DNA from 2 places in the Roseateles aquae genome. Region 2 is predicted to be linked to the other one. Evidence: predicted binding sites of a transcription regulator. Region 2 holds the regulator's gene; the other holds the start of a gene.
The links. The regulator FliA, encoded in region 2, starts transcription of late flagellar genes. The targets are predictions, from matches to a motif close to CTAAAGTTTNNNNNNNNNNNGCCGNTA.
Positions count from the first base shown of each region.

Region 1: RQP53_RS10370 (chemotaxis protein CheX) is a predicted target of FliA. The motif match lies at 11,403-11,429, and genes of this name have one in related genera.

Region 1 covers NZ_JAVXZY010000003.1:335,063-351,149, reverse strand. The annotation lists partial or broken gene RQP53_RS24745 (trypsin-like serine protease) at 171-755, opposite strand; gene RQP53_RS10415 (class I SAM-dependent rRNA methyltransferase) at 1,085-2,266, opposite strand; gene RQP53_RS10410 (hypothetical protein) at 2,314-3,693, opposite strand; gene RQP53_RS10405 (tyrosine recombinase XerC) at 3,920-4,849, opposite strand; gene RQP53_RS10400 (DUF484 family protein) at 4,830-5,582, opposite strand; gene dapF (diaminopimelate epimerase) at 5,579-6,445, opposite strand; gene RQP53_RS10390 (LpxL/LpxP family acyltransferase) at 6,453-7,379, opposite strand; gene RQP53_RS10385 (lysophospholipid acyltransferase family protein) at 7,376-8,233, opposite strand; gene metK (methionine adenosyltransferase) at 8,408-9,592, shown strand; gene RQP53_RS10375 (response regulator) at 9,965-10,336, opposite strand; gene RQP53_RS10370 (chemotaxis protein CheX) at 10,376-11,341, opposite strand; gene RQP53_RS10365 (GGDEF domain-containing response regulator) at 11,542-12,546, shown strand; gene RQP53_RS10360 (DNA glycosylase AlkZ-like family protein) at 12,609-13,703, shown strand; gene RQP53_RS10355 (hypothetical protein) at 13,707-14,474, opposite strand; gene RQP53_RS10350 (HAD family hydrolase) at 14,631-15,419, opposite strand; S-adenosyl-L-homocysteine riboswitch at 15,492-15,591, shown strand; gene ahcY (adenosylhomocysteinase) at 15,677-16,087, shown strand, end outside.
Region 2 covers NZ_JAVXZY010000002.1:740,837-756,923, reverse strand. The annotation lists gene flhF (flagellar biosynthesis GTPase FlhF) at 1-1,171, shown strand, start outside; gene RQP53_RS08620 (MinD/ParA family ATP-binding protein) at 1,198-2,007, shown strand; gene RQP53_RS08615 (RNA polymerase sigma factor FliA) at 2,027-2,740, shown strand; gene RQP53_RS08610 (methyl-accepting chemotaxis protein) at 2,812-4,155, shown strand; gene RQP53_RS08605 (hypothetical protein) at 4,320-5,126, shown strand; gene RQP53_RS08600 (GGDEF domain-containing protein) at 5,166-6,983, opposite strand; gene RQP53_RS08595 (putative bifunctional diguanylate cyclase/phosphodiesterase) at 7,035-9,272, opposite strand; gene RQP53_RS08590 (hybrid sensor histidine kinase/response regulator) at 9,269-11,680, opposite strand; gene RQP53_RS08585 (sensor histidine kinase) at 11,960-13,636, shown strand; gene RQP53_RS08580 (response regulator) at 13,650-14,276, opposite strand; gene RQP53_RS08575 (PAS domain-containing sensor histidine kinase) at 14,398-16,087, opposite strand, start outside.

The DNA of each region.
Region 1 (16,087 bases), on a different contig from region 2:
ATCAGGCCTTCGCCGCTCACGCCGGTGTTGCTGTTCCAGGCGGTGATGCCGTACTTGTCGGCAACGCGCTGCATGGTGTTGTTGGTGGTGTTCTGGCGGTCAAAGTCGACCATATAGGTGACGCCGTGCTTGTAGTACGCCGGGTCATAACCCCAGGGATCGCCAGGGTTCGCTGCATCCCAGCCTGCGCCAACCTTCTCATTGAAGGTCTTCGAATCGGTGTCGAAGGTGTTGTAGGCGTAGTGGCCGTAGTTGCCGTCGTTCCAGTTGGTGGCGGCATTGGTCGCACCGTTCTGGGTTGTGCCATAGCCAGCGATCAGATGCTGCTTGCCCACATCATTGGTGGTGCTGATCTTGTAGCCGTTGATCGTCGTGACGGCCTGGTCCAGCTTCAGGATGGCGATGTCGGCGCCTGTGTCCAGGCTACCATCCCAGCCGCCATAGACGTAGGCATTGCCCACCGACACATTGCGGGTCACTTGGGCGGTACCAGCGTACCAGCCGAACTGCACGGTCATCTTGGTGAAGTCGTCGGCGCAGTGGGCAGCCGTCAGCACGTACTGACCGCCGGCCAGCAGCGAACCAGAACAGGCCCAGCTACCGCCAGCATTCTCAAAGCTCAAGCGAGCGACGCCGTCAAGCGCACCGACCACGCCGTTGAAAACCTGGCCAGGCGCGAAACGCCAGTTGCTCGGCGCGCTCGAGTTGCCGGTCAGCGCCGTGATGCCCGTGGCGTCAGGCTCAAAGCCAGCCATGAACTTGCCGGTGTTGCCAGCCATGGCCGACGCCGACAGCGCCAGCGTGGCAGCAGCCAGAGCTGCCAGGCGGAAAGTCTTTTGCATGATGTCTACCCTCGATAGGTTATTTGGGGGTCTGTTAACCGATGCCGCAGTGCGATTGAAAGTCACTGCAATGACATGGGTTCATCATGGCCGTAGCTCGCACGGCTGTCACCGGGCAAAGCCCGAAAACACCCCCCTCATCAGAGGGGGCGTGTTGTCCCTTAAGTGATGCCCCTAGGGAAAAGTTTTACCAAGCCGTGCAATCAGGCAAGACCTGACCCCTGACAGCAGCATTTGGACCGTCAGCGCTTGAGGATCAGCAGGCCCTTCAGGTACTCCCCCTCTGGGAAACAGATCGTCTGCGGATGGTCTGGCGTGGCGCCAACGCGGTCGAGGATGAAGCCATCGGCCGGCGCATCCAGTCCGGCACCCGCGACGATCTTGTGAAACAGATCGGGGCTGATGCCGCCGGAGCAGGAAAAGGTGAACAGCAATCCGCCCGGCTCCAACAATTTCAGGGCCAGGCGGTTGATGTCCTTGTAGGCACGCGCGGCGCGCTCGGCATGGGCGACGGTCGGGGCGAACTTGGGCGGGTCCAGAACGATGGCATCAAAGCGCCGCCCCTGCTTCAGGCAGTCACGCAGGGTGTGGTTCACATCAGCGTCCAGCGCCTGATGGCGGATCGGATCAAAGCCGTTGAGTGCGACATGCGCCGTTGCCCGCGCCAGAGCCGGTGCGGAAGAATCGACGCTGATCACCTCGCTGGCGCCACCGGCCAGCGCGGCGACCGAGAAGCCCCCGGTATAGCTGAAGCAGTTCAGCACTCGCTGGCAGCCGTACTGGCGCACCGCGTCGGCGAACTTCTTGCGGTTATCGCGCTGATCAAGGTAGTAGCCGGTCTTGTGGCCCTCGGCGACATCCAGGCTCAGCTGCCATTGGTGCTCCTGAATGGTCAGCTCGGTGCTGCCCTCGCCCGCCAACCAGCCGGTCGCCGGTGGCAATCCCTCCAGCTCCCGCACACTGGCATCGGAGCGCTCAAACAAGCGGGTGAGGCCGGTAGCCGACAGCAACGCATCCACAATCACAGCCTTCCAGCGCTCGGTCCCGGCCGTCCCGAACTGGGCGCTGAGCGTATCTCCGTAGCGATCGACGATCAGACCGGGCAGGCCGTCCGCCTCGCCATGAATCAGCCGGACGGCGTTGGACGCAATCGGCAAGCGCGCGCGCATTGCCAGCGCAGCGGCAATGCGGCGCTGGAAGAAGGCGGCGTCGATGCGCTCCTGTTCATCGAAGCTCCAGGCCCGCAGCCGAATCGCCGAATTTGGACTGAAGGCGGCCCAGGCCAGGAACTCGCCCTCCTGCGATTCGACGCGGACGGTCTCACCTGCATCGGCCTTCCCCTTGGCCACGGAGCCCTCGAAGACCCAGGGATGACGGCGCTGCAGCGAGCGCTCCTTGCCGGCGCGTAGACGTATGACTTTCATGCGGCAATTGTCGCCGCAGTCCGCTGTGTGCCCCAGGGCGCTGGCGATCAGCGGGAGAGTGCCCCGAAGGCGTAGCCGACGCTGAGGTTGAACGACGGTGAACTCTGCGTTTGGCCGCGAAGGCTGCGCCACTGGCCCAGGCCGGCATGCAGGCGCACCCGTTCCCACTGCCACTCGGCCCAGGCTTCGGTCTGCGCAATGGCGCCGCCACTGACGGCAATGCCACCACCACCACCGGCGCCAAGCCCCATCTCAAGGCCTACCGACACTGGCATGCCGGCGCTGGGCTGCGTCTGCAAGCCCAGACCCAGCAAGCCATAGGAATAGGCGCCCGCGCTGCCGAAGGCCGCACTGCCGGCCTGCGCCATGCCATAGACATGTGGCCCCAGATCGCGCGTGATCCGCATACCAAGCAGGCCGACACTCTCTTCGCGGCCGTCCTTGAAACGGACCCGCCGCAGATGCTGCAAGCTCGCGCCGACGACCTGATTGGCGATTCGCCCCTCAGCATCGCCGCTGCTTGCGTAGACGTCACTCAGCCGATCCAGCGGCAGCGAGGCGCTGAGGCGCAGGAAGTTGGCGTTGAAGCTGCCCGCGGGGCGCCCCACAAACCCAGCCTCAAGACGCAACGAAGGCCCCCAAGGCGTCTTCCAGCGCAAGGTCGGACCGGCCTTGACCAGCCAGCCACTGCCGGTATTCAGATTGCCGCCGCCGCCAAGTCCAACGCCCGCCTGCCAACCCAGCCGGGGCAGTCCAGCAACGAGCTCATAGTCTTCGCCGAGCATGCCCAGCACTTCCATATAGCCATCGGCACCGCCCGAGCTCGCCCCCGCCGCCTCCAGGCCCCACCACGCGCCATCGCTGACATACTGACGCAGCGCGGCCCCCACCTGCCCGATTTGGCGGCCGAGCGGACTGCCGTCACGCCCCAGGGCCGAATGCCTCGGCCGATAACTGCCGACGTTCAAGCCAATCTCGTCAAAGCCCATGCCGGTACGGCGGTAGCTGCTGGCTTTCTTGCCCGCACTGCTGGGCGAGAAGCTGCGGAAGCCATCGGCATAGCCGAGCACGAAACCGATCGAGGTCCCGCGGATATTCCCGCTGGGGAAACGCACATGCGAGAGGCTCAGCCCGCCGGACCAATTGCCCCATTCATTGCGCAATGAGATTTCTGGGCGAAGCATCAGCCCGCCGCCGAACCGCACGTCAGGCATGCTCACGCCACCGCCGGCGCCTGCATACAGACTGGTCGCCAAGTAGGTGCTGCTCCCCAGTCGCTTGCGATGCTGGGCCGTGAAGCCGACAGTGAACAGGCCGCCGAAATTGCCCTTGGCAGCACCGTACACCGTGGGTCCAATGCCCCAGTCTTCGTCCATCGCGACCATATAGCTGCCGCCCAGCAAGGCGGTGCGGGTGTCGTTGGGCATCTTCAAGGGCGTCCAACTGAATTCCAGCGCCGCAGGCTGAGCTTGCAGAAAAGCAGGGCGCGCCAGTTTCGGGCTTTCATCAGCAGCGACAGCCGGGGTCGCGGACAGGGTCAGGACCGCCAGCGCCAGGGCGGCAGGTCGGAAACGGCAGGGCATCGGGCAAGACTTCGACATAGGCGCGCACCATACCGCAGTCTGACTGCCCCGGAGCATTCGCACGGACAGCTCAGCGTTTTTTGGCTCGCGGATGGGCCGCGTCATAGACCTTGGCGAGGTGCTGGAAGTCCAGCTTGGTATAGACCTGGGTCGTCGCGATATTGGCGTGCCCCAGCAGTTCCTGCACCGCGCGCAGATCACCGCTGGACTGCAGCAGATGCGAGGCAAAGCTGTGACGCAGCATGTGCGGATGCACATGGCTGGGCATGCCGGCGGCGAGTGCACGCTGCTTCAGGCGCAGGCGCACATAGGCCGCGCTGATGCGCCCGCCGCGTGGCCCCGGGAACAAGGCCGGGTTCTCGCCGCGCAGCAGCTGCGGCCTCAGCGCCAGCCATTCCCGCAGTGCCTTCAACGCCGCACTGCCGATCGGCACGCTGCGCCGCTTGGCGCCCTTGCCCAGCACCTGGGCCTCGGCATTGCTCAGATCGATCCAGCCCGCCGCTTCGGGCCCCGGCCGTGCGTCCAGGCCCACCAACTCGGCAATGCGCAGGCCGCAGCCATAGAGCAGCTCGACGATGGCGTGGTCGCGGGCCTCGATGGCGGCATCGGCCTCGGCATCGCGGTAATCGGCCAGCTGCACCGCATCGTCCACCGCCAGCGCCTTGGGCAGCGGCTTGGCGGCCTTGGGCGGGCGCAGGCCTTCGATCGGATTGAACTCGACCAGCCGTTCGCGCCCCAGCCAGCGGTACCAGCCGCGCCAGGCCGACAGAAGCAAGGCCAGGCTGCGTGGGGCCAGGTCTTGCCTGGCGTGCAGCTCGGCCGTCCAGCGCCGCGCCTGGGCGCTGCTGAGGCGCAACAGATCGACCGCGTCGCGCTCGGCCAGGCCGTTCAGCCGGGTGAGCGCGTCTTCATACAGCGTCAGGCTGCGGGCGGCGAGCCGGCGCTCGACGCGCAGATGCGTCAGATAGCGCTGTTGCAGCTCAGTCGGCGGCAGCGTCATCGGGCGGCAGCAGGCGCACCAGCGCCGCACTGGCCAGTTCGCCGATGCGGGCCAGGAACTCGGTGCCCATTTCGGCGGTGTAGCGGGTCGGGTCCGGCGAGCCCAGGGCCAGCAGGCCAAAGACGCGGCCCTTGGCATCGCGCAGCGGGATCAAGGCCAGCGAGGCCACGCTTGCGGCATCCTGTCCGTCATCGTCCTGTCCCTGGGTCAACCAGCGCGCCGCCTCGAAGCCCGAGTTGACGCCGCAATAGGGCTGGCTGAGGCTGCTAGCAAAGCTCTTCACATCGGCACTGACAGCCTGTGCATAGGCCGCCTCGGCGTGAGTCTCAGCGAGCTGCCACAGGCGCAGGCCGGCGCTCGGAATCATGAAGTGGTGGCGCAGTTCACGCAGCAGCACCGCCGGCAAATCGGCGGCGTTGGCGGTCAGCATCAGGCTGCGCGTCCAGCGGTGCAGCCGGTCAGCGATCGTCACGTTCTCCTGACCGTGGCGAATCATCTCGACGATCTTCTGCTCCAGGCCCTTGATCTTGTCGCGCAACATCTCGGCCTGGCGCTCCTGCAGCGACACCGCGCGCTGCCCATGCGGATGGCTCAGCTGCACGCTCGCCAGCAGCTCGGCGTGGCGCTCGAAGAAGCTCGGCGTGGCGGCGAGGAAGTTGGCGATGTCCTGCTCGGTGATCACAGGCGCGGTGGCGGTGGCACCGGTGGCGGAGCTGTCGGGGGGGGTGCTCACAGGCTGATCTCTCCATCAAAAACAGTGGTCGCCGGGCCTGTCATCAGCACCGGCGCGTCCAGGCCCTGGCTGAGGCCGGCCCATTCAATGCGCAGATCGCCGCCGCGGGCATGGACTTCGACGGCCTCGTCCAGCCAACCCAGGCGAATGCCGGCCACGACGGCGGCACAGGCGCCGGTGCCGCAGGCCAGCGTTTCGCCGGCGCTGCGCTCGAAGACGCGCAGGCGCACTTCCTTGCGGCTGATGATCTGCATGAAGCCGGCATTGACCTTGCGCGGGAAGCAGCGATGGGCCTCAATCTGCGGCCCCCAGTCCAGCACCGGTACCGTATCGACATCGGCAACACGCTGCACCGCATGCGGATTCCCCATCGACAGCACGGCCACCTCGCACCGCGCGCCGCCGGCCAGCGCCAGCGGCCAGAGCTCGAAGCCACCCTCAGCGCGGGGCTGCAAGTCGCTGCCATCAAAGGGAAGCGCCGCGTGCTCGAAGAACGGCGCGCCCATATCGACGGTGACCCGGCCGTCGTCGCGCAGCCGCAGCTCCAGCATCTTGTTCATCGTCTGCACGCGGATCGTCCGCTTGTCGCTCAGGCCCTTGTCGACCACATAGCGGACAAAGCAGCGCGCGCCATTGCCGCAATGCTCGACCTCTTCGCCGCTGTTGTTGAAGATGCGGTAGCGGAAGTCAACGCCCTCGGCCGGGCTGGCCTCAATGACAAGGATCTGGTCGCAGCCGACGCCGAAGCGGCGATCGCCAAGGCGACGCAGCTGGGCCTCGCTCAGCGCGAGTGGCGTGCGCGTCGCGTCAATGACGACGAAGTCATTGCCGGCGCCCTGCATTTTGGTGAAGCGCAAATTCATCGCCCGATTATCGTCCGCGACACTGGTAGAGCGAGGCCTCGCCGGCCGGACGGGTCTTGAAACGCTTGTGCACCCACAGGTACTGGGCGGGATGTTGGCGGATGCGCGCTTCCAGCCAGGCGTTGAGCAGGCGGGCGTCGGCCAGTGGGTCGTCGCTGGGGTAGCCGTCCAGCGCTTCGCAGGCCTCGACCTCGTATCCCTGGCCGCCAGGCAGCATGGTCACCACCAGCGGCTGCACCCGCATATTGACGCTGCGCGCCATCCGCGCCGGCGCCAGCAGCGTGCAGGCCGGCACGCCGAAGAAGGGCACGAAGGCCGAGTCCTTCTCGCCGAAGTCCATGTCCGGCGCATTCAGAAAGGCGTAGCCCTGCTTGATCAGGCGCAGCACCGGACGGATGCCGTCGTGGCGATCAACAAAGGCCGTCTGGCCGAAGCGCGCACGGCCGGCCAGCATCCGCGCGTCCAGCACCGCATTGCTCTGGCGCTGGTAGACATCGACGCCGGGTCGCTTCTGATTCAGCATCAGCGCCGGGCCGACCCATTCCAAGCCGACGAAATGCGGCAACAACCACATGATGGGCTGCTCGGTTTCTTCGGCCAGTTTGATATTGCCCTTGATGCGCATCAGGCGCTGCAGCCGTGCCGGCGAGGCAAACCACAACAGGCCGCGCTCCAGGAAGCTCCGCCCCAGCCAGGCGAAATGTTCCCGGGCCAGCGCCTCGCGCCGCGCGCCATCAAGCTCGGGAAAGCACAGCTCCAGATTACGCAGCGCAATCCGCCGGCGCGAGCGCGCCAGCACCCAGAGCAGCCCGCCTAGCCCACGCCCCAAGGCCGCCAGCAGCGGCAGCGGCAGAAAGTGCAAGAGCCACAGCAGGCCGATGAAGAGCTGCGCCCCCAGCCAGGAGAATGCTTTTGAAAACAGCCCGCCGATCACGCCTCGGCCTCCTGCGGGCGCGGCGCCTTGTAGCGGTTGTAGCCCCAGAGGTATTGCGAGGGTTGTTGAAGGATGACTGCTTCCATGGCCTTGTTGATCAGCGCGGCTGCGCATTCTGGCGTGGAATCGGCGGGAATGTCGGGTCCCGGCCGCACATGGATGACAAAACCGCGCCCCCAGCTCAGCCGCTCGCCAAAGATGGCCAGCGATGCTGCGCCGGTCTGCTGCAAGAGCCGCGCGCCCAGCGTCATCGTGTAGGCCGGCTGGCCGAAGAAATCAGCCCAGACACCGAGCCCCTGCGGCGGCACCTGATCGGGCAGGAGGCCGACCGCCTCGCCGCGGCGCAGGGCGCGAATCATCTGCCGCACACCGGACAGGCTGGCTGGGGCCGTGGCCAGGCCGGGGCGGCCGCGCGACTGCTCGACCACCTCGCGCATCCAGGGCTTGCGCGCCGGCCGGTACAGCACCGTCACCGGGCAGCCCTGCGGTGCAAAGCGCTCGGCATAGGCTTGCGCGGTGACCTCGAAGCAGCCCATATGCGGGGTCATGAAGACCAGGCCATGACTGGCTTGCAAGGCCTGTTCAATCAGCTCCGCCCCCTCCCAGCGCACCCGCGAACCCAAGGGTCGCGAAACAGGCCGCAACCACAGCCAGGGCAGCTCGGCAATCATCCGGCCGGCATGGCCCACCGCCGCGCGTCGATCTGCCGCACTCAAGCCGGCCAGCCCTGCGTTGGCAGCACAGCGCGCACGGTAGGACGGCGACAAGGACCAGCTCAGCCAGCCGCCCAAGGTCCCCAAGGCATGCAAGACCACAAGTGGAAGCTTTGACAGCAAGCGAAGCAAGAACATCATTCCTATAATGGCCGGATCGCCGAGTTAAACAGGACAACTTGCGGGGCGATGCGGGTGTATTCGAGCAATCAAATCTCCGCCGAGCAGCGATGCTCAACAAATGCCGCTAAAGCGTTCGCCGCGTGACTCCACCAGCACGGCAACGCCGATTGACTGACTACAAGGAGTGTAAAAGTGGCGAGCAGCGATTTTCTCTTTACTTCTGAATCGGTTTCCGAAGGCCATCCTGACAAGGTCGCCGACCAAATCTCGGATGCCATCCTCGACGCGATCTTCACGCAAGACCCCCTGTCCCGGGTGGCCGCCGAAACCCTGACCAACACCGGTCTGGTCGTCCTGGCCGGTGAAATCACCACCAACGCCCACGTCGACTACATCCAGGTCGCGCGTGACACCATCAAGCGCATCGGCTACGACAACACCGAGTACGGCATCGACTACAAGGGCTGCGCGGTGCTGGTGGCCTACGACAAGCAGTCGAACGACATCGCCCAGGGCGTTGACCGCGCCAGCGACGACTACCTGAATATCGGTGCCGGCGACCAGGGCCTGATGTTCGGCTATGCCTGCGACGAGACGCCCGAGCTGATGCCCGCGCCGATCTACTACGCCCACCGCCTGGTCGAGCGCCAAGCCCAGCTGCGCAAGGACGGCCGTCTGCCCTTCCTGCGCCCGGACGCCAAGAGCCAGGTCACGCTGCGCTATGTCGACGGCAAGCCGCACTCGATCGACACCGTCGTGCTGTCCACCCAGCACGCGCCGGAGATGAGCCTGGGCGACAAGATGAAGCCCGAGTTCTACGAGGCCGTCATCGAAGAGATCATCAAGCCGGTGCTGCCCAAGGCCTGGCTGACCGAGCAGACCAAGTACCTGATCAACCCGACCGGCCGCTTCGTCATCGGCGGCCCGCAAGGCGACTGCGGCCTGACCGGCCGCAAGATCATCGTCGACACCTACGGTGGTGCCTGCCCGCACGGCGGCGGCGCCTTCTCGGGCAAGGACCCGACGAAGGTCGACCGTTCGGCCGCCTATGCGGCCCGTTACGTGGCCAAGAACATCGTCGCCGCCGGCCTGGCGCGCCAGTGCCAGATCCAGGTCGCTTACGCGATCGGTGTGGCCCGCCCGATGAACGTGACCGTCTACACCGAAGGCACCGGCGTGATCTCCGACGAGAAGATTGCCGCCCTGGTCAACGAGCACTTCGATCTGCGCCCCAAGGGCATCATCCAGATGCTGGACCTGCTGCGCCCGATCTACTCCAAGACTGCCGCCTACGGCCACTTCGGCCGCGAAGAACCCGAGTTCACGTGGGAGCGAACCGATAAAGCTGCAGCACTGCGTGCTGCAGCGGGGCTGTAAGCCCGCCTCGCCTGAGCGAGGCATCGGTTCGCGGGCGATGCTCATGTTGCGCAGCAACGTGAGCAGAGACCAACGGACTGACAAAGCGGCTGCGCTGCGTGCAGCGGCTGGGCTGTAAAGCCCAGAGGACGCCGAAGGCGGACCAGCCGCTTTGGGGCTTTGCTCATATCGCGCAGCGATGTGAGCGACGACCACAAGGCTGCCGCTGGGCTGTAAGCCACGCGTTCGCGCCAACAAGCACTGGGGCTTTGCTCATATCGCGCAGCGATGTGAGCAAAGACCACAAGGCGCCGCGCGGGCGGACTTTCAGCCCCCGCCCTCAAAGCAAAAGCCGCCCTCAGGCGGCTTTTTTCATTGGCGCAGGAAACCGGCTCACGTCATCCCGCAAAACTTCCTGAACGGCCCCAGCACCGCCTCGCCGCGGAAAGGCTTGACGATCCAACCGGTCACGCCGATGGTCTTGCCGCGGTCGCGCATGGCCGGGTTGTCTTCCGTGGTCAGCATGACGATGCGGACATCCTTGTTGCCAAGCTCGTTGCGAATCTTGTCGGCCATGGTCAGCCCGTCCATATTGGGCATATTGACGTCGCTGATCACCAGCCGGATGCCGGGGTCGCTGCGCAGCTGCAGCAGGCCATCGCGGCCGTCGGTGGCCACCGCCACCTCGAAGCCGTTCTGGCGAAGAAAGCTGGCCACGATCTCGCGCATGGTGCTGGAATCATCGACCACAAGAACAATCGCCATAAAGAAAACTCCTCCCGCCAGCGTTGCGGCGAAATCAGATCAGAACAGTTCCAGTTCGCCGGTCGGGCCAACATCGGGCGCCACGGCATCGTATTCGGCAAACTCGTCGGGCGACCAGTGCAGATTGAAGATGAAGCGCTGCACGATGGTCAGTGGCGGCAGCCCCGGACGGAACGGGTCAGAAAGCTGGTAGCGGATGCACAGCTGCGGGTCCTGCGAACCGAAGGAGATGTATTTGTGCTCATGGTTGATGACGATGGGCACCTGGGTCTGCTGATTGGCAAAGGCCTTGGGCGGGATATAGCGGTTCTTGAACGCGCCCCAGATCAGATTGGTCGTCTCGCCGAGCATATTGTTCAGCTCGCGGAAGTTCAGGTCGCCGCCTATGCCTTGGTAGCTGAAGCCCTGGATCAGCCCCTGGCGCAGCGCACTTTCCTCGGTCTGCAGCATCATGTAGCCGCGGCACCAGGTGCTCTCGATGGCAATCAGCGTCGACACCTCGCCGTGAATGATGCGATCGTGCACCACATAGGGCGACTCGGATTGCACATTGGCGTTCGGGAACATCGCCCCCAGCGCCTGAGTGGTCAGCTCGACGATGCCGCGCACCAGGCTGGTCGGGTAGCGCAGGCTGAAGATGGTGTGATCGATGGCCGCGCGCAGATGGTCAAGATCGCCGGTCTGCCAGCGATGGCGCACCGTGCCTTCTTCTTCGGGGGTCAGCGCCCGCTGGCTGGTGCGGCGCAGAAAAATCGGCAGCTCGGGCCTGATCTTGTGGATGGCACGCGCCAGGTGCAGGCCATCAGGCCCGTCGCAGGGCATGTCCTCGGCCAGCAGCACGCCGCCCAGGTCCTTGTGCTGCGCCAGCGTGGTGAGCGCGTCGGCCGCCGTGCGCGGCAGGGTCATCAGGCCGACTTCCTGGCAGAACTCGGTCAGGCAGTTGAACTGGCCGGCGTCATGCTCCAGCAGCAGGACCTTGGCCTCAAGTTGCGTGGTTTCTGTCATGTGCTTGCGATGCGCTGCGCGCCCGCCCTTTCAGGCCCCAGCGGCCCGGCTTAGCCCCTGAGATCGGCCACTGGCGACGGATCTGTAGAGCCCGTGTCTGGCGAGGCGCCGATATATCGACACAAACTCAATTCCCGCCTTCAGCCCCGGCCTCGCGGGCCGATATCGAGACAGCCACCCGATGCGCGTGGCCCCATGCCATGCTGCCCTCATCCCATACACAACTGACCATCCTGGTTGTCGATGACCAGAACGCTGCCCGTGTCGCGCTGAGCGCCGAGCTCGATCAGGCCGGCCACCGTGTCATCGAGGCCGACAGCCCGGACTGGGCGCTGGAACTGTTCAGCCGCTACCGGCCCGACCTGGTGCTGCTGGATGTCGAGATGCCCGGGCACGATGGCTTCTGGACGGCGCGGCAGATGCGCGCCGCCGAGCCGGGCGGCTGGACGCCCATCATCTTTCTGTCCAAGAGCGGCGAGGACCGCGCCATCTGGCAGGGCATAGAAGCCGGCGGCGATGACTATCTGGTCAAACCCGTTTCGCCGGTGATCCTGCACGCCAAGCTGCGCGCGATGCAACGGCTCTCGCAGATGCGCCACCGGCTGGTGCAGCTGTCCGACGATCTGCGCGCCGCCAATGCGCAGCTGCAGGAGCTGTCGCATGTCGATTCGCTGACCGGGCTGATGAACCGCCGCGCGCTCGATGCCCGCCTGCAGCAGGAGCTGGACCAGGCCCGCCGTGATGGCGACGCGCTGACGCTGGTGCTCTGCGACGTCGATCACTTCAAGCGCTACAACGATGCCCGCGGGCATATCGAAGGCGATGCCTGCCTGCGCCGCGTGGCCCAGCTGCTGCGCGAGACCTGCCGCCGGCCCAGCGACTGCGCCGGCCGCTACGGCGGCGAGGAGTTCGCGCTGATCCTGCCGCACACGCCGCGTTCCGGTGCGATGACCTATGCCCGCGCGCTGATACGCACGATGGCGCTGGCCCATATCCCGCACCCGGACTCGCCGGTGGCGGCGCACATCACCCTGTCTGGCGGCATCACCACCTGCACGCCAGATGAGAGCACCACCGCCGAGGTGCTGCTGATGCGCGCCGACGACGCGCTCTACAACGCCAAGTCCTACGGCCGCAATCGCTTCTTCAGCTACGAGATGCAGATGGACACCGACGAGCAGCGCCACATCACCGGCAACGGTTGAGTCACAGCCACAAGGCCAGAAGCACTGGACAAATAAACAGCCTTCTGAGAAGCTTCGCCGCCATGAGCAAAGCCCCCAGCCTCGACGATTTGCGCCGCTACGCCATTGCCCGCAGCCTGTTCAAGCCAACAACGCTGCCGCAAGCGATCAACAAGCTGGGCTTTGTGCAGGCCGACCCGATTCGCGCCCCGGCGCGCGCGCAAGACCTGACCCTCCGCCACCGCGTCCGCGACTACCGTGCCGGCGATCTGGAGCGCCGCTACCCCAAGCTCGACGTCGAGGAAGACTGCCTGGTCAACTACGGCTTTCTGCCACGCCAGCACCTCAGCCTGCTGCACCCGCGCGAGGCCAAACGCGCCTGGGATGCCAAGACCCGGCAGCGCGCCGCCGCCATCCGCGCCTTCATCGCCGAGCAGGGCCCCAGCCATCCCAGGCTGGTGCAGCAGCACTTCGATCTGGGCCGCAGCACCAATGCCTGGGGTGGCAGCGGCAACGCCACGACCAAGCTGCTCGACGGCATGCATTACCGCGGCCTGCTGCGCGTCACCCATCGCGAGCAGGGCCAGCGCATCTACGCCCATGTCGAGCACAGCGATGATCCGCGCAGCCCGCAGCAAAAAGCTGAGGCCCTGCTCGGCCTGGTGCTGGCCAAGTACGCGCCGCTGCCCTCGCGCTCGCTCGGCCAGCTGGCCAGCCTGCTCGGCTACGGCGCACCGCATCTGCGCGCGCAAACCAGGCACATGCTGCAGACGGCGCGCCAGCTCTGGCCCAGCGTCGACATCGATGGGCAGCGCTGGTACTGGCCCGAGGGCGAGCAGCCGCGGGCGGCGCGCTGGCGGCTCGATGAGGAACTGCGCCTGCTGGCGCCCTTCGACCCGGTGGTCTGGGACCGGCTGCGCTTCGAACAGTTCTGGGGCTGGGCCTACCGCTTCGAGGCCTACACGCCGCCGGCCAAACGCAAGCTGGGCTACTACGCCTTGCCGCTGCTGTGGCGCGGGGAGGTGCTGGGCTGGGCCAATGCCAGCGTCGACGATGGCGAGTTGCACCTGCAATGCGGCTTTGTGGCCGGCCAGGCGCCGCGCGATCCGGCCTTCAAGGCCGCGTTGGAACGCGAGACGGAACGCTTCAGCGTGTTCCTGGGCCTCGCGTCAGCCTGACGTTCACATTGCTGATTCGAACAACGCTGGCACGGCAAGGGCAACTTCTCGACAAATCAGCTTGTGCAACATCTGAATCTTTTCCGCCGCACTCAGGGCGCCCCAGACACTGATGCCGTTCGGGCTGCGCGCTGCTGGCTGCGGAGCGCTGGCCGTAGCACGGTGCTCGGCAACGATCTCCCAGCTCTGCACGTCGACCAGCATCAGCTTGAAATATGCATAAGGCGCCAGAATGCCCCAGCTGGTTTCGCCCGTATCCACATTGACCACAGTCCTGCGCGTATCCAGGTAGAAGCCCAAGCCTTCCAAGCTGCCCGTCCCGACTGCCGTGTGATAAAGCTGGATGCTGGTCGGTGCGCGTTGGGGCACGACCAGTAGCAAGTGGCTGGCTCCGGCCTGCGTTACACCGGCAATCAAGCCCTCAGTCGGCTGAAGCTTGCGCCCGTCAAAAGCAAATGGAAGCGAACGGTCCGTGGGCCGCGCCAACATCAACATCGAGCTCACACTCGGTTTGGGCAGCTTGCGCAATGCCGACACGGCGGCGTCGATAGCATCTTGCTCGAATTCACCCGGATCCACATTGATGACTTGCTTCCGGTTCCTGTCCAGATTGCTGCCGGTCGTGTCTTGTTGAATGACAACATTGACCTGGTCGCCCAAGACAGACATCAAGGCCAGCCGTTTCACTTCGACCGCGTGCGCCCATGGGGCAGCCAGCACCACACCGGCCACCAGGCATACCCGCCGCAGCGCATGGATTCTCGCGTTCATCCTCACCTCCGTTGAGCAGCACCGGCCCCGCCGGTGGCTCACTTTTTAAAAGTGTTGGCCGTCAATGCCCTTCATTGCCAGCACCGCGGCAGACCAGACTGCGGCGGCATGATATGGGCCATCGACCGAATCTCGAACCCTACTGTTGGGGGATACTCAACCCACCGTTCGCGCTGCCAGCAGGCGCTGCGCCAGCTCGGCAAAGCCACTGCCACGCTCACCGCGGGTCAGATAGCGCGGCCGGTGCTGCAGCTGCGGCAGGAAGCGCGCGATATTGGCCACGCCGACGCTCAGCGGCAGGTGCTCGAACATCAGCTGATCATTACTGGAGTCGCCCACAAACAGCCAATCGGCGGGATCGAAGTCCAGGCCGAGCAGACGCGGCACCGCCCATTGCGCCGCCGTCCATTTGCTGTGGGCGCCTATCCAGCCGTTGATGTGGATGGAGCTGACCGTGGCCTGCAGGCCGTGGGTGCGCATCACGGCGCAGACGGCCTCGATCTGCATGGCGTCGAGATGGGCAAACTCGCTGTGGTCGATCGCGATGTCGGTCAGGCGGCCGGAGCTGTCGCGAGCCAGGCTGCTGCCGGGCACCTCGGCCAGCACGGCGGCAGCGCAGCGCTGCAGGCGGGCGAAGTTGTCACGCCGTGTCGCCTCGTCCTGGCTGAACTCGACGCTCAGGCGCTCGCCATCGCGGCGCAGCAGCACCGCGCCGTTCTCGGCAACGATGCCATGGACCGGCCAGGCCAGCGCGAAGGGCTCGCTCCAACCGGCCGGGCGGCCAGTGATGGCGATCACCGGGATGCCGGCCGCAGCCAGGCGCTGCAGCGCCGTCAGCGCCTCCGGTGCGATGGCGCCCGCCTCGGTCAGCGTGTCGTCGATATCGGTCAGCACGCCGCGCACGGCGGCGAGCTGGGCCGGCGGGCATTGATCCAGTGGCTGCATGGTGGCGGGATTGTCCTCAATTCACACGCTGTTCCAATGAACCTAGGCCAGCTTCTGGTCTAGAATTGCGCCCATTCCGAGGAGCGTTGCAACCTCTTTCAGCTGAGGCCAGGCTCGGATCAAGCGCTGTCGACACCGTGGTCGGCAGGCCCAGCAACCGCGCTCACCCGCTGAAGTCCTGCGTGGGTGATTTGCGTCCTCGGATTCCCCTCACTCGCGCACGATGGCAGCGGCTTCAACCCACTGAAGGAGCCCGCATGACCGCCACGACGCTGACCCCCGATCAATACCATATTGCCGACCTGACGCTGGCCGCCTGGGGCCGCAAGGAACTGAACATCGCCGAGAGCGAAATGCCGGCGCTGATGGCCATCCGCAAGGAATACGCGGCCAGCCAGCCCCTGAAGGGCGCGCGCATCACCGGTTCGCTGCACATGACCATCCAGACCGGCGTGCTGGTCGAAACGCTGCAGGCGCTGGGCGCCGAAGTGCGCTGGGCCTCGTGCAATATCTTCTCGACCCAGGACCACGCCGCCGCCGCCCTGGTGGCCGCCGGCACCCCGGTGTTTGCCTACAAGGGCGAGACGCTGGAAGACTACTGGGACTACACCCACCGCATCTTCGAATTCGCCGGCAAGGGCGAACCGGGCGAAGGCCCGAACATGATT
Region 2 (16,087 bases):
GGGCGTGCCCTCGCTGCAGGAAGCCCGCCAGCTGCGCGCCCAGGCAGCGATGCAGGCGATGGGCGCCCGCCGTGTCGACATGTCGCGTGCCGAGGCGCCGGCCGAGCCGGCACGCCGTGTGCCGCCGGTGCTGCGCGATGAGATCCGTGTTTCCGCCGAGGCCCGGCTGCCGACACTGGCCGAGCTGCAACCCGGCCGCGACCAGCAGGACATGATGAAGGAGCTGCGCTCGATGAAGGGCCTGATCGAGGAGCGCTTTGGCGCCCTGGCCTTCATGGAGAAGCTGCAGCGCCAGCCGGTGCAGGCGCGGCTGACGCAGAAGCTGCTCGAAGTCGGCTTCTCGCCGGCCCTGGTGCGCAAGCTGGTCGAGGGCTGCCCGGCTCATTTCGACGACAGCAAGCAGGGGCCCCATGACGAACTCAGCTGGGCCGCCAATGTGCTGGCGCGCAATCTGCTGACCGACGAAATGAGCCCGGCACTGGAAGAGCAGGGCGGCGTGTTCGCACTGATCGGCTCCACCGGCGTCGGCAAGACCACCACCACGGCCAAGATCGCTGCGGCCTTCGCCACCCGCCACGGTGCCAGCCAGCTGGGCCTGATCACGCTGGACGCCTACCGGGTTGGTGCCCACGAACAGCTGCGCGCCTATGGCCGCATCCTTGGCGTGCCGGTGCACACCGCCCATGACCGCACCTCGCTGGAAGACCTGCTGGAGTTGCTGTCGGGCAAAAAGATGGTGCTGATCGACACCGCTGGCATGGCCCAGCGCGACAGCCGCACTACCGAATTGCTCGATATGCTGGCCCACCCCAGCATCCGCCGCCTGCTGGTCATCAACTCGGCCCAGCAGGGCGAGACGATAGAAGACGTGGTCACCGCCTGGCGCGCCGCCAGCTGCCATGGCGTGGTGCTGTCCAAGATCGATGAGGCCGTCAAGATGGCCCCGGCGCTGGACACCATGATCCGCCACAAGCTGCGTGTCATCGGCGTGGCCAATGGCCAGCGGGTGCCGGAAGACTGGCACCGCCTGTCGGCCCAGGCCCTGGTGCAGCGTGCGCTGCGCAGCGGCGCCGCGCCGGCCTGGCGCATGGACAGCGCCGACGTCAACCTGATCTTTGCCGGCGGCCCCGCGCTCGCCACCGGCACTCCTGCAGCCATGGGCTTGAACTGAGCCCGAGCGAAAGCCAAGAGAACCCTATGCGCGACCCTTACTCTCCCGCGATGCCGCAAGACCAGGCTGACGGCCTGCGCCGCCTGTTTGCCGGCTCGCGTGTCCGCTTCATCCCCGTGCTCAGCAACCCGCATGTGATGGGCGCTGGCGTGCTGCTGGAAGGCCTGTGCGCGGCCTTCAGCGAGCTCGGTCTGCACACGCTGGTCGTCGACGCCGGCGAGCTGTCGCCGGCGCCGTCGGAGCTGGCCGCGGTGGATCTGGCCAGCTGTGTCGAGGGCCTGTCGCCCAAGGTGTCCTACCTGGCCGCGCGTGGCCTGCCGCTGCGCTATATCAACGCCAACGGCTCGGCCGCCCAGTTCCTCGAAGCGATCACCGATGCGGCGCCTTTCGCCGATGTCGTGCTGCTGCACGCCAGCGCGGCCGAGCTGTCGCGCGTGCTGGCCTCGCGCGAGGTACGGCCGGTGCTGCTGGCCGATACCGACACGCAAAGCGTCACCCACGCCTATGCCGGCATGAAGTGGCTGAGCCAGCGCGCCGGCCTGATGGTCTACAGCATGTTGCTGGCCTGCCCGCCGCAGCTGCGCCTGGCCGAGCGGATTGCTCAGCAGATCAGCAGCTGCGCCGATGGCTTCCTCGGCGCCGTGCTGCGCGACTGGGCTTGCATGGACCCCAAGCAGCCCGCCACCGCGCCGCTGACTGCCGAGATGCGCCATCTGGCGCGCGAACTGCTGATGGCCGCGCCTCCGGGCGTGGCGCTGGAGGCCAGCGTCAACGCAAGCCCATTGCGTCCGCTGGTGCCGACCGGACGTGCCCGTGTGGCCCTGGCCACCAATTGATACGCCGCAGGAGCTGATGATGTATACCGCCAAAGGCCGCCTCGACAATTCCGCGCTGATCAGGCAATACAGCCCGCTGGTGCGACGACTGGCACACCAGATGATCGCCAAACTGCCGGCGAATGTGGAGATCGACGATCTGATTCAGGTCGGTCTGATCGGGCTGACCGATGCACTGAGCCGATTCGACATCGGCCAGGGCGTGCAGTTCGAGACCTTCGCCACCCAGCGCATCCGCGGCGCCATGCTGGATGAGCTGCGCGGCGGCGACTGGATGAGCCGCGGCACACGCCGCCAGCAGCGCACCATCGAGAGCGCGGTGCACAAGCTGGAGCAAAAGCTGGGCCGGGCGCCGCATGAGTCCGAGATTGCCGTCGAGATGGGCATCACGCTGGCCGAGTACCAGGAGCTGCTGGGCAAGGTGCGCGGCACCCAGCTGGTGCATCTGGAAGACATGTCCGGCGACGATGGCGACGAGGACTACCTGGACCGCCATGTCGCCGACGACAGCCGCAACCCGATGGCCCTGCTGCAGGATCACCGGATGCGCCAGGCCCTGGTCGCCGCGATCAAGAACCTGCCCGAGCGCGAGCAGTACGTGATGAGCATGTACTACGAGCACGACATGAACCTCAAGGAAATCGCCGCCGTGCTGAAGGTGACCGAATCGCGCGTCTGCCAGCTGCACAGCCAGGCCATTGCACGCTTGCGCGTCAAGCTGCGCGACTGGTAGAAAGGCCAGCAAGGTGTGGCGCCAGGCGGCGGCGCAATCGATAAGCCGCACCATCATCAGGGAGAGCCACTATGGCCGGATGGGGGCAGGGCAGCGCCGCGACAGGCGCTCATCGATCGGAGGCTGCCGATGCGGGCAGCCTCGTGCTGAAGCTGTCGCAGTCGGTCTCACACCTGGGACGCGACGCCGCCGAGGTGCGCGGCGTACTCGAAGACACCCAGAAAACCGTGCAACAGCAGGGCCAGGCCATGGGCGCGCTGGTCAGCGAGCTGCAACAGGTGCAAGGCGCCCAGCAGGGCATTGCCCAGGGCACCAGCCAGTCCCTCACAGCCGTCGAGCGGGCCCGTGCGGCCTTGCAAGGCATGGGGGCGGAGGTCACCGCCATGGTGCAGACGCTGAAGCAGGTGTCCGACGCCGCCTCAGACATCACCGCCATCGCGCTGCAGACGCGGCTGGTGGCCTTCAACGCCTCGGTTGAAGCCAAGCGGGCTGGCGAAGCCGGGCGCGGCTTTGGCGTGGTCGCCGATGCGGTCAAGGATCTGGCCGGCAAGGTGGAGAGTTCATCTAAGGCCATCATGAGCACGGTGGCGGCACTGGATGCGCGCATTGCGGTGTTCAGCAACGAACTCAATGCCGGCGGCGCTGCCGGCAGCGCCAAGGGCCAGAGCGCCATTCACAGCGCCTTCGCGGCGGTGGCCGGTGACGTGGAGCGGATCGCGCAGGCCGCGCGCCAGAGCCTGCAGACCACCGAGCAGCTGGCCGGCCGCGCCGCCGGGCTGCAGCAGGAGGTCGGCCAGACCATGCGCAATCTGGACACCGCCTTTGCCTGCAGCGATCGCTTTCTGCGCCTGTCCGAGGAGTTGATCGAGCAGATCGCCTCGTCGGGTGTCAAGGTTGAAGACTCGCGCTATATCGAAGCCGCCCAGGCGGCGGCCAGCGAGATTGCCGGCCTGCTGGAGCAGGCGCTGGCCCAGGGGCAGATCAAGGAAAGCCAGCTCTTCGATGAGCAGTACCGGCCCATCCCTGGCACCGCGCCGGCGCAACACCTCTCGGCCTTTGTTGAATTGGCTGATCGCTTGTTCCCGGCGGTACAGGAGCGCATGCTGAGCCTGAGCGAGAAGGTGGTCTACTGCATCGCCGTCGATCGCAACGGCTATGTTGCCACCCACAACCGCAAATATTGTCAGCCGCAGCGGGCCGGCGATCTGGTCTGGAACACCGCCAACAGCCGCTACCGGCGCATCTTCAACGATCGCACCGGCCTGGCCTCGGCACGCAATCAGCGTCCCTTCCTGCTGCAGACCTACCGCCGCGACATGGGCGGCGGCAAGTTTGTGCTGCTCAAGGAGGCTTCGGCGCCCATCATCGTGCGCGGCCGGCACTGGGGTGGCCTCAGGCTGGCCTTTGGCTTCTGACGGCGCCGCCGCCGCCTCTGTCACAGACTGTCAAAGAGCCAGCACACAGCGCCAACAGACCAAAACCCGCCCGGTTTCTAAGATTCAGGCTTCAGTTGATGAACGCGGACTTGCTCCGCTGGCCACAGCGCCCGTCACGCCAGCTACAAATCTTGGAGACCTTTATGAACCGCATCACCGCGCTGCTCGCCCCGCTGACCCTCTGCCTCTTGACCGCCTGCGGTGGCGGTGGCTCGGGCGACTCCGTCACTCCGCCGCCCCCGACCGCCGTGAATCCCGAAGGCCTGTGGCAGGGCACGGCGGCCTCGGGCCTGGACAGCCTGAAGACGACGCTGCTGGCCGACGCCGACGGCTACGCCTACGCGGTGCTGAACAACGGCAATGGCGCGGCCATCGAGGCGCTGTTCATGAGCAATCTGAACAGCGATGCCCTCAAGCCGGGCAATGCCAGCAGCACCGGCATGGGCTACTACCGCCATGTGGCCGGCGGCTTCTACCAAAGCGTGGCGATGGCCACCGTCAGCCAGGGCCAGGGCAGCAGCCAGCAAAGTCTGCAATTCCAGGTCGGCAAGGGCCTGGACTCGAGCGAGCCGCGCAAGCTCACGCTCAGCTATGACAAGGGCTACGAGCAGGCGCCCACGCTGGAGAGCGTCTATGGCCGCTACGTCAGCAAGCAAAGCGGCCATGCGATGGCGGTGTTGAGCCTGTCCGGCGCCAATCGCGATCGCGCCCTGCTCAGCGACAGCAGCGCCTGCGGCTTCAGCAACAGCCGCATCAGCGCGTCGAGCACGGGCAAGAACCTGTTCTCGGTGGTGGGCATCCTGAGCGGGCCGGCTTGCGGCTTCCAGGGCGCCGCCAGCGGTGTTGGCTACGCGACGCTGGACAGCCAGGGCAAGCCGATCGGCTTCACGTTGGCCCTGCGTGAGAGCTCGGGCAAGGCCTTCTTTGTCTTCCAGGGCGATCGCAGCTGAGTCCCAGTGCCGCAGAGGGGCTGAAACTCAGGCCCCGGCTCACTCGACGATGCAGGCCCTGTTCTTGCCGGTGCGCTTGGCTTCATACAAGCCCTCATCGGCCCGGTCCAGGGCCTCTTCGAGCTTCTCACCCAGGCGGTACAGCGTGATGCCGGCCGAGAAGGTGACGAAGACATCCTTGCCCTCGTGCATGAACAGCGCGGCTGACAGCGAGCGCTGCAGCCGGGTCAGCACCTGCTGGGCTTCGTCCAGCGGCGTGCGCGGCAGCATCAGCACGAACTCCTCGCCGCCGTAGCGGGCCACCAGATCGCCGGGGCGCAGCATCTGCGTCACCCGCGCGGCCAGCGAACTCAGCGCGACATCGCCGGCCGCATGGCCCAGGGTGTCGTTGAGCTTCTTGAAGTTGTCGACATCCAGCAGCGCCAGCGCCAGCACCGAGCCTTCTCGCTCCAGCTTGGCCTGCTCGGTATTGAAGGCCGCTTCCAGGCCGCGGCGGTTGGCGATCTTGGTCAGCTGATCGGTCTGCACCTCGCTGGACAACTTGCGCAGCTCGTCTTCCAGCTCATCGACCCGTTTGGACAGCGTGCTGGCGCGTTCGTGCTCGTCGTTGATGCGCGATTGGGTCTGATGCACCAGCGATTGCACGGTGCGGCTTTCCTCGACCATCTCGCGCACCACGCCGGCCAGGCTCTCCAGCGTGTCGGCCCGCTCGATCACCTCGGCATAGCGGCCGACATTGTTCTGGAAGCGGTCGGTGTGCTGGCCCAGCTCGGCGAGTTCTTCGAGCATGCGATGGATCAGCAGCTTCAGCGAGTCGCGGGCCCTGGAGCGTTCCTCGCGCAGGCCGCGCTGGCGCTCACGGGTGCCGCTGAGCATCTCATTGACCATGCGCACGCCGCGTGAGCTGACGCCTTGCTCCAGCGTCTCAACCATCACCTCGCACTGGCCACGCGCCCAGGAGTCGTCCTCGGCCAGTTCAACGAGGCTGGCGCTCAAGTCCTTGCACAGCGAGCCCAACTGGCCGAACAGGTGGTGGCGGTGTTCCAGCATCCGTCTGGCGCGCACGCAGAGCTGTTCCATATTCTGCGCACGATTGGCGTTAGCGCCTTGCTCGCGCAGGCTCAGCAGTGCCGCTTCGAGCTCCAGCTTCAGCGCATTGGCGCGCTCGTCCAGCGCGGGCAGTGCGTGCTGCACCGTTTGATGCAGGCTGGCACTGACCTCGGGCCAGCTGCCCGGGCCGTCGCGCTCGACCGATGTGGCCGGCGCCAGCATTTCCTCTTCGCTGAAGAACTGGCTCGGTGTGCCGCCGGCTTCCTCGTCGGTCTCGACGCTGGCATCGGCGACATCGGAATCCCAGCTGTTGACCAGCTGACGCAGCCGTGACAGCAGTCGCTGCGGATCACTGCGGTTGGACTCCAGCACCCGCTGCAGCCCGTCTTTCTTGCGTGCCACCGTCCATTGCCGGCCGCCGCGCTCCAGGCCACGGATCAGGCGCTCGGTGATGCCGGCCATGGTGTCGGCCATCACCGCCGGGCCGCTGCTGTCCTGGATGCGCTCAAGAATGCGCAGTGTGTCGTCCCAGCGGCCTTCGCGCAGCGCGCTGCTGATGTCATGACGCGCCTGCATTTCGCTGACGCCCAGGCTGAGCAGCTTGGCCAGCACCGGCTGGGCGCGCTCGGGCCAGCCCTCGCTGCTGGCGGCCTCCTGGCCGGCCTCGGCGGCGTAGGCGCGGGCATAGTTTTCCGGCGTTGGCTCCAGCTTGGCTGTGGCCAGGCGCAGAAAGGCGGCCTTGGCCAGCTGGGCCGGGGGCAGGGCGGCGCCGCTACGGGGCGCGGAGGGCGGGCGTCGCTCGTCCATGGTGGCGGTCTCTCGGGGGATTCGGGTGGCGGTACTGCGGCGCGCCAAACGCTAGCGTTGACCGCCCTGCGGACGCAGCAATTCGGTGGCGGCGCTCTCGGCGCTGGCCTGGGCGATCCAGGGCGCCTTGCGCGGCAGCACGGTCTGTGCCAGCCAGCGTTCCAGATCATCCGGCGCCAGCGGCTTGCTGAACAGAAAACCTTGCATCACGCTGCAACCGAGGCGGTGCAGCACCTCCATCTGGCGCAGCGTCTCAACGCCTTCGGCAATCACGCGCAGGCCCAGCGAGCGGGCCAGCGCGATGATGGCGGTGACGACGGCCGAGCTCTGTGGCGTGATGCCCAGATCGCGAACAAAGCTGCGATCGATCTTCACTTCCGAGATCGGCAGCGTGGTCAGATAGGCCAGCGAGGAATAGCCGGTGCCGAAGTCGTCGATCGAGATCTCGACGCCCACTTCGTTGAGCCGGTGCAGCGCCGGGATGACGTTCTGCAAGTCCTTCATCAGCCCGGTCTCGGTGATTTCCAGCTGGATCGCCCGGTGCGGCACGCCATAGGCGCTGACGCATTGGTGGATGTGCTCGACCAGATCGGAACGCTCGAACAGGCGGTTGGGCAGATTGACGGCGATGGAATCGGAGAAGCCGAAGTTCAGCTGCCAGACCTTGGCCTGGCGGGCCGCCTCGCGCAGCGCCCATTCGGACAGTGGCACGATCAGCCCGGTTTCCTCGGCCAGCGGGATGAAGTCGCCTGGCGGTACCAGCTTGTCGCCGCGCTGCCAGCGCATCAGCGCTTCGGCGCCGACCATGCGCGCCGCCCGCACATCGATCTTGGGCTGGTAGTGCAGCACGATCTCGTCGCGCTCAATGGCCTTGTGCAGCGCGCTTTCCAGCTCCAGCTTCTCGCGGCCGCGACCGGCCAGCTGCGGCGTGTACAGCGCCGATGCATTGCGGCCCTGGCTCTTGACGGCGTACATCGCGACGTCGGAATTGCGTAGCAGATCGGCGGTCGACAGGCCGTCGCGCGGGTAGATCGCGATGCCGACGCTGGCGGTGACGAAACATTCCTGGCCGGCGATGAAGATCGGTTCGCGCAGCGCTTCCAGCACCCGCTCGGCAACGCGCTCGGCATCGCGCTCGTCGGTGACCTCGGGCAGCAGGGCTACGAACTCGTCGCCACCGAGCCGGCCCACGGCTTCCAGCATCCGGTGCGAGCGCGAGCCGACCGATTCAAGCATGCCTTCCATCACCTGATCGGAGTGGCGCACGCAGGCACGCAGCCGGCGCCCGACTTCCATCAGCAGCTCGTCGCCGGCGGCATGGCCGAGGGTGTCGTTGATGACCTTGAAACGGTCCAGATCGATCAGCAGCAGGCCGACCTCATGGCCCATGCGGCGGGCTTGCTCGATCGCGCGCTCGGCGCGCCAGATCAGCTGGCGGCGGTTGGGCAGGCCGGTCAGCGCGTCGAAATTGGCCAGCTGGCGGATCTTGTCCTCGGCCATGCGGCGGTCGGTCACGTCCTGGATCACGCCGGTGTAGCCGCTGGCATTGCCGTGCTCATTGAACTCGGGCTCGGCCTCGATGTGCAGCACGCGCTGGCGGCCATCGAGCAGGGTGACCGGCAGATCGGTGACCAGCACCGAGTTGTGCGCCATCACATCACGCAGCAGCCGCATGAACAGCTGGCGCTCTTCGTGCGGCACCATGCGCATCACGCCGATGAAGTCCAGCGGCTCGGTCGGGCCATGGCCGAAGACGCGCAGCGCCTCGGCGGCCAGCACAAAGCCGCCCAGGCCGCGGTGCCATTCGAAGCTGCCCATGCGGGCCAGGTCTTGCGCGCGGGCCAGGCGGGCCTTGCTGCGCTCCAGCTCGATGCGGGTGCGCGAGCTGCGCAGCAGGTAGCGCAGCCGCCCCGCCAGCAGGCTCCATTGGGTGGATTTGACGAAGAAGTCGGTGGCGCCGACCTGGTAGGCGCGGTTGATCGAGGCCTCGTCGTCCAGGCCGGTCAGCATCAGCACCGGGGTCGATTCAAAGCCAGGCAGTTCGCGCAGCCGGGTGCAAGTTTCGAAACCGTCGAGCTCGGGCATCATCGCATCAAGCACGATGATGTCGGGCGACCATTCGCCGATCACGCGCAGCGCTTCTTCGCCGCCGCTGGCCTCGGTGATGTCAAAACCGCGTTCGCGCAGCGCAATCGCGGTCAGCAGCAGGTTGACCTCGTCATCGTCCACCAGCAGCACGCGCGGCTGCTCGGGCAGATCGTTGTCCAGGTGGGTCCCCACGGTGCTCATTGCGGTCCAGTCAAAAGCGCATTCAAGGCCTGTTGCACATGCTCGACCTCATCATGCATGGCATCGAGCAACTTGTCCAAGCCTTCGGTCTGGCCTTTGCGGGCCAGCGTCTCGATCTCCGCACAGAGCTGCGACAGCTGCATCGCGCCCAGGCTGGCCGAGGAGGATTTCAAGGTGTGCGCCACATGGCGGATGCCGCCCAGATCCATGCCGGCGGCACGGGCCTGGGCCAGATCGGGCAGCAGCTTGTCCAGCGATTTGATGAAGGCGCCGATGACGCGCTGCAGCAATTGGTTCTGACCGCCGGGATCGAGCTCGCGCAGGCGGTTCAGCGCCTGCTCATCCAGGCAGCTGGCAGGGGTGGGGCTGGATTGCGACGGCATGGCGTCTCCATCGAGCAGAGGGTCGGCAACAGCCACGCTCACGTCGGCAGGCGGCGTGGCAGGCGAAGGCGTATGACGCTGGAGCATCTCGAGCAGCTGGCGTTGGCGTATCGGTTTGGCCAAGTAGTCATCAAAACCGTGCTGACGCAGCTTGTGCTCGTCGCCCTCCAGTGCGTTGGCCGTCACGGCCACGACAGGGGTCTGGGGCGGGCAGACAAAGCGATAGCCTTGCTGCTGGCGCTGCCGGAAGCGGCGTAGCACTTCCATCCCATCCATGCCGGGCATGTGAATGTCCATCATCACCAGGTCAAATCCTTCCTCGCACAGGGCCTGCAAGCCGGCCGGGCCGTCTGCGGCGACCCTGACCTGACAACCCTGTTGCATCAGCATCTGCTGTATGACCTCTTGGTTGACCTGATTGTCCTCCACCACAAGCACCCGGCGGACAAGATTTGGCGGCTTTTCGCCCGGCTGGCGTTGCGATGGGGTTGGCGCATCGAGGCGTGCCAGCGGCACCCTGAGGGTGAATTCGGAGCCCTGCTGGGGGACGGACCGCGCTTGGAGCGTGCCGCCCATCAGCCGCACCAGCTGCTGGGCGATGGCCAGACCCAGGCCGGCCCCGCCGTAGCGGCGCGACAGCGAGCCATTGGCCTGGGTGAAGGCGCTGAACAGGCGCGGCAACTCGGCCGCGGCAATGCCGATGCCGGTATCGCGCACGGTGCAGACCAGGTGATCGGCCTCGTCACAGCTGAGCGCCAGGCTGACCTCGCCGCGTTCGGTGAACTTGATCGCGTTGTCCAGCAGCTTGGCCAGCGCGCGGCGCAGGCCGGTGGCATCGGCGCAGAGCTGGGCCGGCAGGCTGGGCGAGAGCTGCAGATGCAGGCGCAGGCCCTTGGCCGCCGCCCGGCTGTACAGGGCTTGCAGGCATTCCTCGGCCAGGCGCACCGGCTCGAAGCACTGGGCCGGCCGCGGGCTCTGCGCGGCGCCGGCATCGGCGAAGTCCAGCACATCGTCGATCAGGTGCAGCATGGCCTCGGCACAGCCATAGGCCGACTGGGCCCAGTGCAGCTGCTGCTCGTTCAGGCTGCTGTCCAGCAGCAGCTGGGTCATGCCCAGCACGCCATTCATCGGCGTGCGGATCTCATGGCTCATCGTGGCCATGAACTCGCTCTTGGCCCGGCTGGCGGCCTCGGCCTCGTCGCGGGCGCGCTGCAGCTCGCGCTGGCCTTCCTGTTCCTCGGTGACATCGGCGAGGATGCCGTAGACCAGCGAGCTGCCCAGCTTGTGCGGCTGCAGCCGGGTGCGCAGCCTGACCCAACGCTGCCCCTTGCTCGGGTGCTGGATGCGCAGGACCATATCGCTGCCCTGGCCCTGGGCCTGCATTTGCAGCCGGCGGGCGTAAAGCGGGCGGTCCTCGGCCACGATGCGCTCTTCGAACAGCTGCGGACCATGGCGCAGGTCCATCGGGCTCAGGCCCAGCGTGTCCAAGAGCAGCGGCGAGCTGAAGTGCAGGCGGTCCCACTGCGGGGTGGTGACGAACAGGCATTCGCGCACCGATTCGGTCACCTCCCGAAAGCGCGTATCGCTTTCCTGCAGCGCCCGCTCCAGCTGGCGCCGGCCATTGGCATCCTGCAGGCTCAGCAGGCCCAGCGGGCGACGCAGCCCCGACCAGGGCAGCAGACTGCGCTGCACATGCAGCCAGCGCGGGCCGAAGGGCGAGGGCAGACGCAGGTCTTCACGTGCGCTGCGCCGGCCATGCTCCAGCGCTCGCCAACGGGCCGATGTGCACAGGGCAGCCAGGCCCGGCTCCAGCGCGTCCGCCGCGTTGCGGCCGATCAGCTGGGCGCGGCGCTGCACCAACAGGCGCTCGGCCTCGCGGTTGAGCAGCAGCAGCCGGCCGCTATGGCTGTCCATCAGCAGCACGCCATGCGGCAGCTGGTCAATCAGCGCCTGCAGGTCGGTACTGCTGCCCGGCGGCAAGGCGCCGGCCTCGATCTCAGGCGCCAGGCCTTCGGCCTTGTTCATCGGATACCCTCGTGGTGGCCTGCTTGCCAGCGCGCAGGTCTTGGCCGCAGGGCCTCTGGCTTGTTCTTGTTCATCATTGTCTTTTTTGCTGGCACCGAGGCCATGGTCGGCCTCGGTCGTTCCTGCTTGGTCGGCCAACCGCCAGCGAACTTGAGCGCGCATGCAGCAAGGCTGGCCTGGCCAGTGAATTTCGCACGCTTCAGCGACGGCGCTGCTGAATAAGTTCCCGCGCAGCGCGGCCGGGTCTTGATCGGCGTTGCCCTACATACAATGCCTGTCATGAACAGCCTCACCGACGCCAGCCCACGCCTGCCGCGCAGCTCTTGGTGGGGCATGCTGGTGCTGTTGGCGCTGGCCTTGGGCTGCGCCCTGGCGGTGATGCTGCTGTGGCAGCGTGATGGCGCGCTCGGTGGCCTGTCGCTGGCCTTGGCCCTGCTGGCGGGCGCCGGCTTTGCCTTGCTGGCACTGGCGCTGGGCTGGCAGATGGGCGTGCGTTTGACGCGTCAGCGCCTCGGCGAATCGCTGCGTGAGTCACTGCGCGAGGCGCGCCAGCACAGCCATGTGCTGGCCCAGCTGCAGTCCGACTGGCAATGGCAGACCGATGCCCACCACCATCTGGTGCGTTGGCAGGCACCGCAGGCGGCCTTGGCGTCGAGCTGGGTCGGCGCGGCGGCCACCCAGGCCTTGTGGGAGCGCTTTGTGCTGGTCGATGGTGGCGAGGCCTCGCTGCGCCAGCGTTTGAATGAACAGGTGGCGCTGCTCGACGTGCAGGTCGAAGGGGCCTTGGAGCAGGGCGCTGCCGCGCAGTTCTCGGGCCGCTGGCTGCTGCGCGCCCAACCCTGCCTGGATGCTCAAGGCCGCTTTTGCGGCTATCTCGGCACGGCCCGGCCGGTGCGTGAGGTGGCCAGCAACCACCCGCATGCGCCGGCCCAGCAGTGGCTGCCGGCCTTGCCCGGGCCGGCCTGGTTGCTGGCCGACTCGGCCGAGCACGGCAGCCGCCTGCTGGACCTGAATGAAGCGGCGGCCCAGCTGCAAGGCCGACCGATTGAGCAGTTGCGCGGCCAACCCTGGCGGGCCTGCCTGGATGGCCTGCCGCACGAGATTCGCGAGGCCGCTGCGGCGCCCGAGGCCCAGCAGGGCCTGCCCTGCGGTGCCTGGTGGCTGTGCATGAGCAGCCTGGCCACGCCGGGGTCTGTGGACGGGCAGAGCCTGAAGCTGCTCAGCCTGTGGCCGCAGGCGACGCTGGAGACGGTGCCGGCGGCCCTGGCCGCCGAGGCCGCCGAGGTCGCACGGGCCGATCAGGAATCGTTCAGCTACACCGTCTCGCACGATTTGCGCGCGCCGCTGCGCGTGGTCGAAGGCTTCACTCGCATCCTCAAGGAAGACTACGGCCGCCTGCTCGATCGCATCGGCAACGACCACCTCGACCGTGTACTCGGCGCCTCGGCGCGGATGAACAGCATGATCGATGCGCTGCTCTCGCTGACCCAGCTGTCAGCGCAGCCGCTGGCGCGCCAACCGGTCAATCTCTCGCAGCTGGCCAGCTATGTGATCGAGGATTTGCGCCGCGCCGCACCCGAGCGCGTGGTGGACGTCAGCATCCAGCCGCATCTGGTCGTCCATGGTGACCCGGTGCTGCTGCGCATGGTGCTGGAAAACCTGCTCGGCAATGCCTGGAAGTACAGCGCCAAGTGCGCGCATGCGCGGATCAGCTTTGAATCGGTGCAGCGTGCCGGTGCGGCGGTATTCGTCGTATCAGACAACGGCGCCGGCTTCGACATGCGATTCGCCGATCGGCTGTTCGGCGTGTTCCAGCGCCTGCACAGCGCCAGCGAGTTCCAGGGCACCGGCGTCGGTCTGGCTTCGGTCCGCCGCATTGTTCACCGACATGGCGGCGAGATCTGGGCCGAGTCCGAGGTCGGCCAAGGGGCTCGGTTCTTCTTCAGCCTCAGCTGAATCTTGGTGGCGCTCAGTGCGCGGGCATCGCCAGCAATTCCACCGCTTCGAGCAGCCTGCTGGCCTGTTCGTGCAGCGCGCGCGATTCGCTCTCGGCCAGGCGCTTCAGCCGGGCCAGCGCTTCCTGGCGCGACAGCGAATAGCGGTGCATCAACACACCCAGCGCAATCGCCACGACTTGTTGCAGTGCCTCGTCGCCAGCGTTGACCGCCGTGCTTGCCGGCTGCACGGGCGCGGCCGCTTGCGGGCGCTCATGAGCTTCCGTGCGCTCGACACGCTTGGCAAAGGCCGCCTCGACGGCGGGCACGATTTGATGGATGTCCAGCGGCTTGACCAGATAGGCCACGGCGCCCAGCGCCTTGACCTTCTCGACGGTGTCCTCGTCGGCAAAGGCCGACAGGAACATGAATGGCATCTGCAGGTACTCGCGCAGATAGGCGGCCACGTCGAAACCGCTCAGGCCTTCCATGCGGATGTCCAGCAGCGCCAGATCGGGCCGGTGTTCGCGGGCCAGCAGGATGGCGTCATCGCCATTGTCGGCATCCAGCACCTCGTAGCCGGCCTGTGAAAGGCCGTGGGTGAGGGTCGCCAGCACCAGTCTGTCGTCGTCGACTACGAGAATCTTGCCCTTCGTACTCACCGTCTCAACTCCCCCGCCCTGATGTCTCTTTTGGTCAGTGCCGACCGCATGCGCAAGCCCAGAGCGGCCCCGCCGTGCGGGCGCATTGTCGCCGAAACGGCGGCAGCAGCGCGTATCGCTGTCAAACTGATTCGACCAGGGTCACGCTGGGCGGTGTCAGCTCGATGGTGCAGACGACCTCGTCGCCCAGCTGTTCCAGCTGCAGCCGGGCGCTGCGCCGCGGCAGCAGGGCGCGCACCAGCCCCAGGCCGGAGACGCCACCGGGCACCGTCGACAGCGTGAAGCCTGGCGGCAGCTGACCCGGATTGATGATGCGCAGCACCACCCGCTCGGCCTCGCAGATCAGCATGCAGCTGATGTCGCGCTCGGGGCTGTGCTTCAGCGCATTGGTCAGCAGCTCGTTCAGCGTCAGCGCAATCGGGATCGATTCGGCTTCGGGCAGCACCCAGCGCGCGGCCTCGTCGGCCAGCGGGCCCTGCACGCCGCAGTGAATCACCCGGCCGAACATCCGCTGCACCGAGCCGGTGATGGCCTCGACCAGCTTCTTCACCCGCAGCGGCCCCTGGCTGCCAACCTGCAGGCCGTAGACCTGGGCAATCGCCTGCACCTGGCCAACCGCCTCGTTGATCACCGGCCGGACCTCGGGCCGGCGTGCGGCGATCTGCTGCAGCAGGCCGGCCACGCCCTGCAGATTGTTCTTGATGCGGTGGTGCACTTCCTTGACCAGCAGCTCGCGCTGCGCGATCGCCGCCTGCAGCCGGGCTTCCTCGGCGGCGCGGTGCTCGGTGACGTCGCTGGCCACCAGCAGCAGTTGCTCGGGCTCGCCGTCGCCGTCGGGCAGGGCGACATCGCTGAGGTGCAGGAAGCGGGCATCCCAGACCCGCGTCTCGCCATGCAGATCGAGCCGGTATTCGCGCTGGGTGACGGCACTGAGCTGCAGCGCCGCTTCCATATCGCGGCGAATCACGGCGCCCTGGTCGACGCCGAACATGTCCTCTGGCGTGGCGCCCATCAGGGCGTCTTCGCTGCGCCCGGCCAGGGCGGCGGCGGCCTGATTGATTTTCTCGACCCGCAGCGTCTTGGCATCGTGCAGGCTGATGGCCAGCGGCGCGGCTTCGATGATGCGCTGCAACGAGGCCTGGGCCTGCAGCGTCTGGGCCTCGGCCTGGCGGCGCCGTTCGATGTCCAGGAGCGCGTAAGTCAGCTGGCGGCCGTGCTCGGCGATGCCGGTGACGACGGCATTGCCCACCACCCAGAATTCGCGCCCGTCACGGGCCATCAGCCGGCATTCGAAGGTTTCGGCCTGGCCTTCGGTCAGCTCGTCCAGGTAATGGGTGTGGCGGAAGGGGTGATTGGGGTCAGGTGTTGCCACGATGCTCATCGGCTGGCCGGCAAACTCGACCAGATCGCCGCCGAACATCCGCCGCGCCGAGCGGTTCATCCATTCGATGCCGCCACGGCCGCAGGTGACGATGCCGACCAGCACCGAGTCCAGCACCGCGCGTTCGCGCTCGGTCTGCAGCATCAGCGACTGCTGGGCACGCCAGCGGTCGTCGACGTTGACATAGGTGGCGATCATGCCTTCCTCAGGGGCGCCGGCGCGCATCACCCGCTTGCTGACCTGCATCCACAGCGCCGAGCCGTCGCGGCGGCGCACGCGGCGCTCGCCACGCCACAGCCCGCCGTTGCTGAGCGCCTGGTGCAGCGTGGTGCGCTGGCGCTCGTACTCGCCGTGCGATTCAAACAGCTGCTCGTGGCTGAGCCCGACCAGCTCTTCGATGCGGTAGCCGGTCAGCTGGGCCAGCGCATCA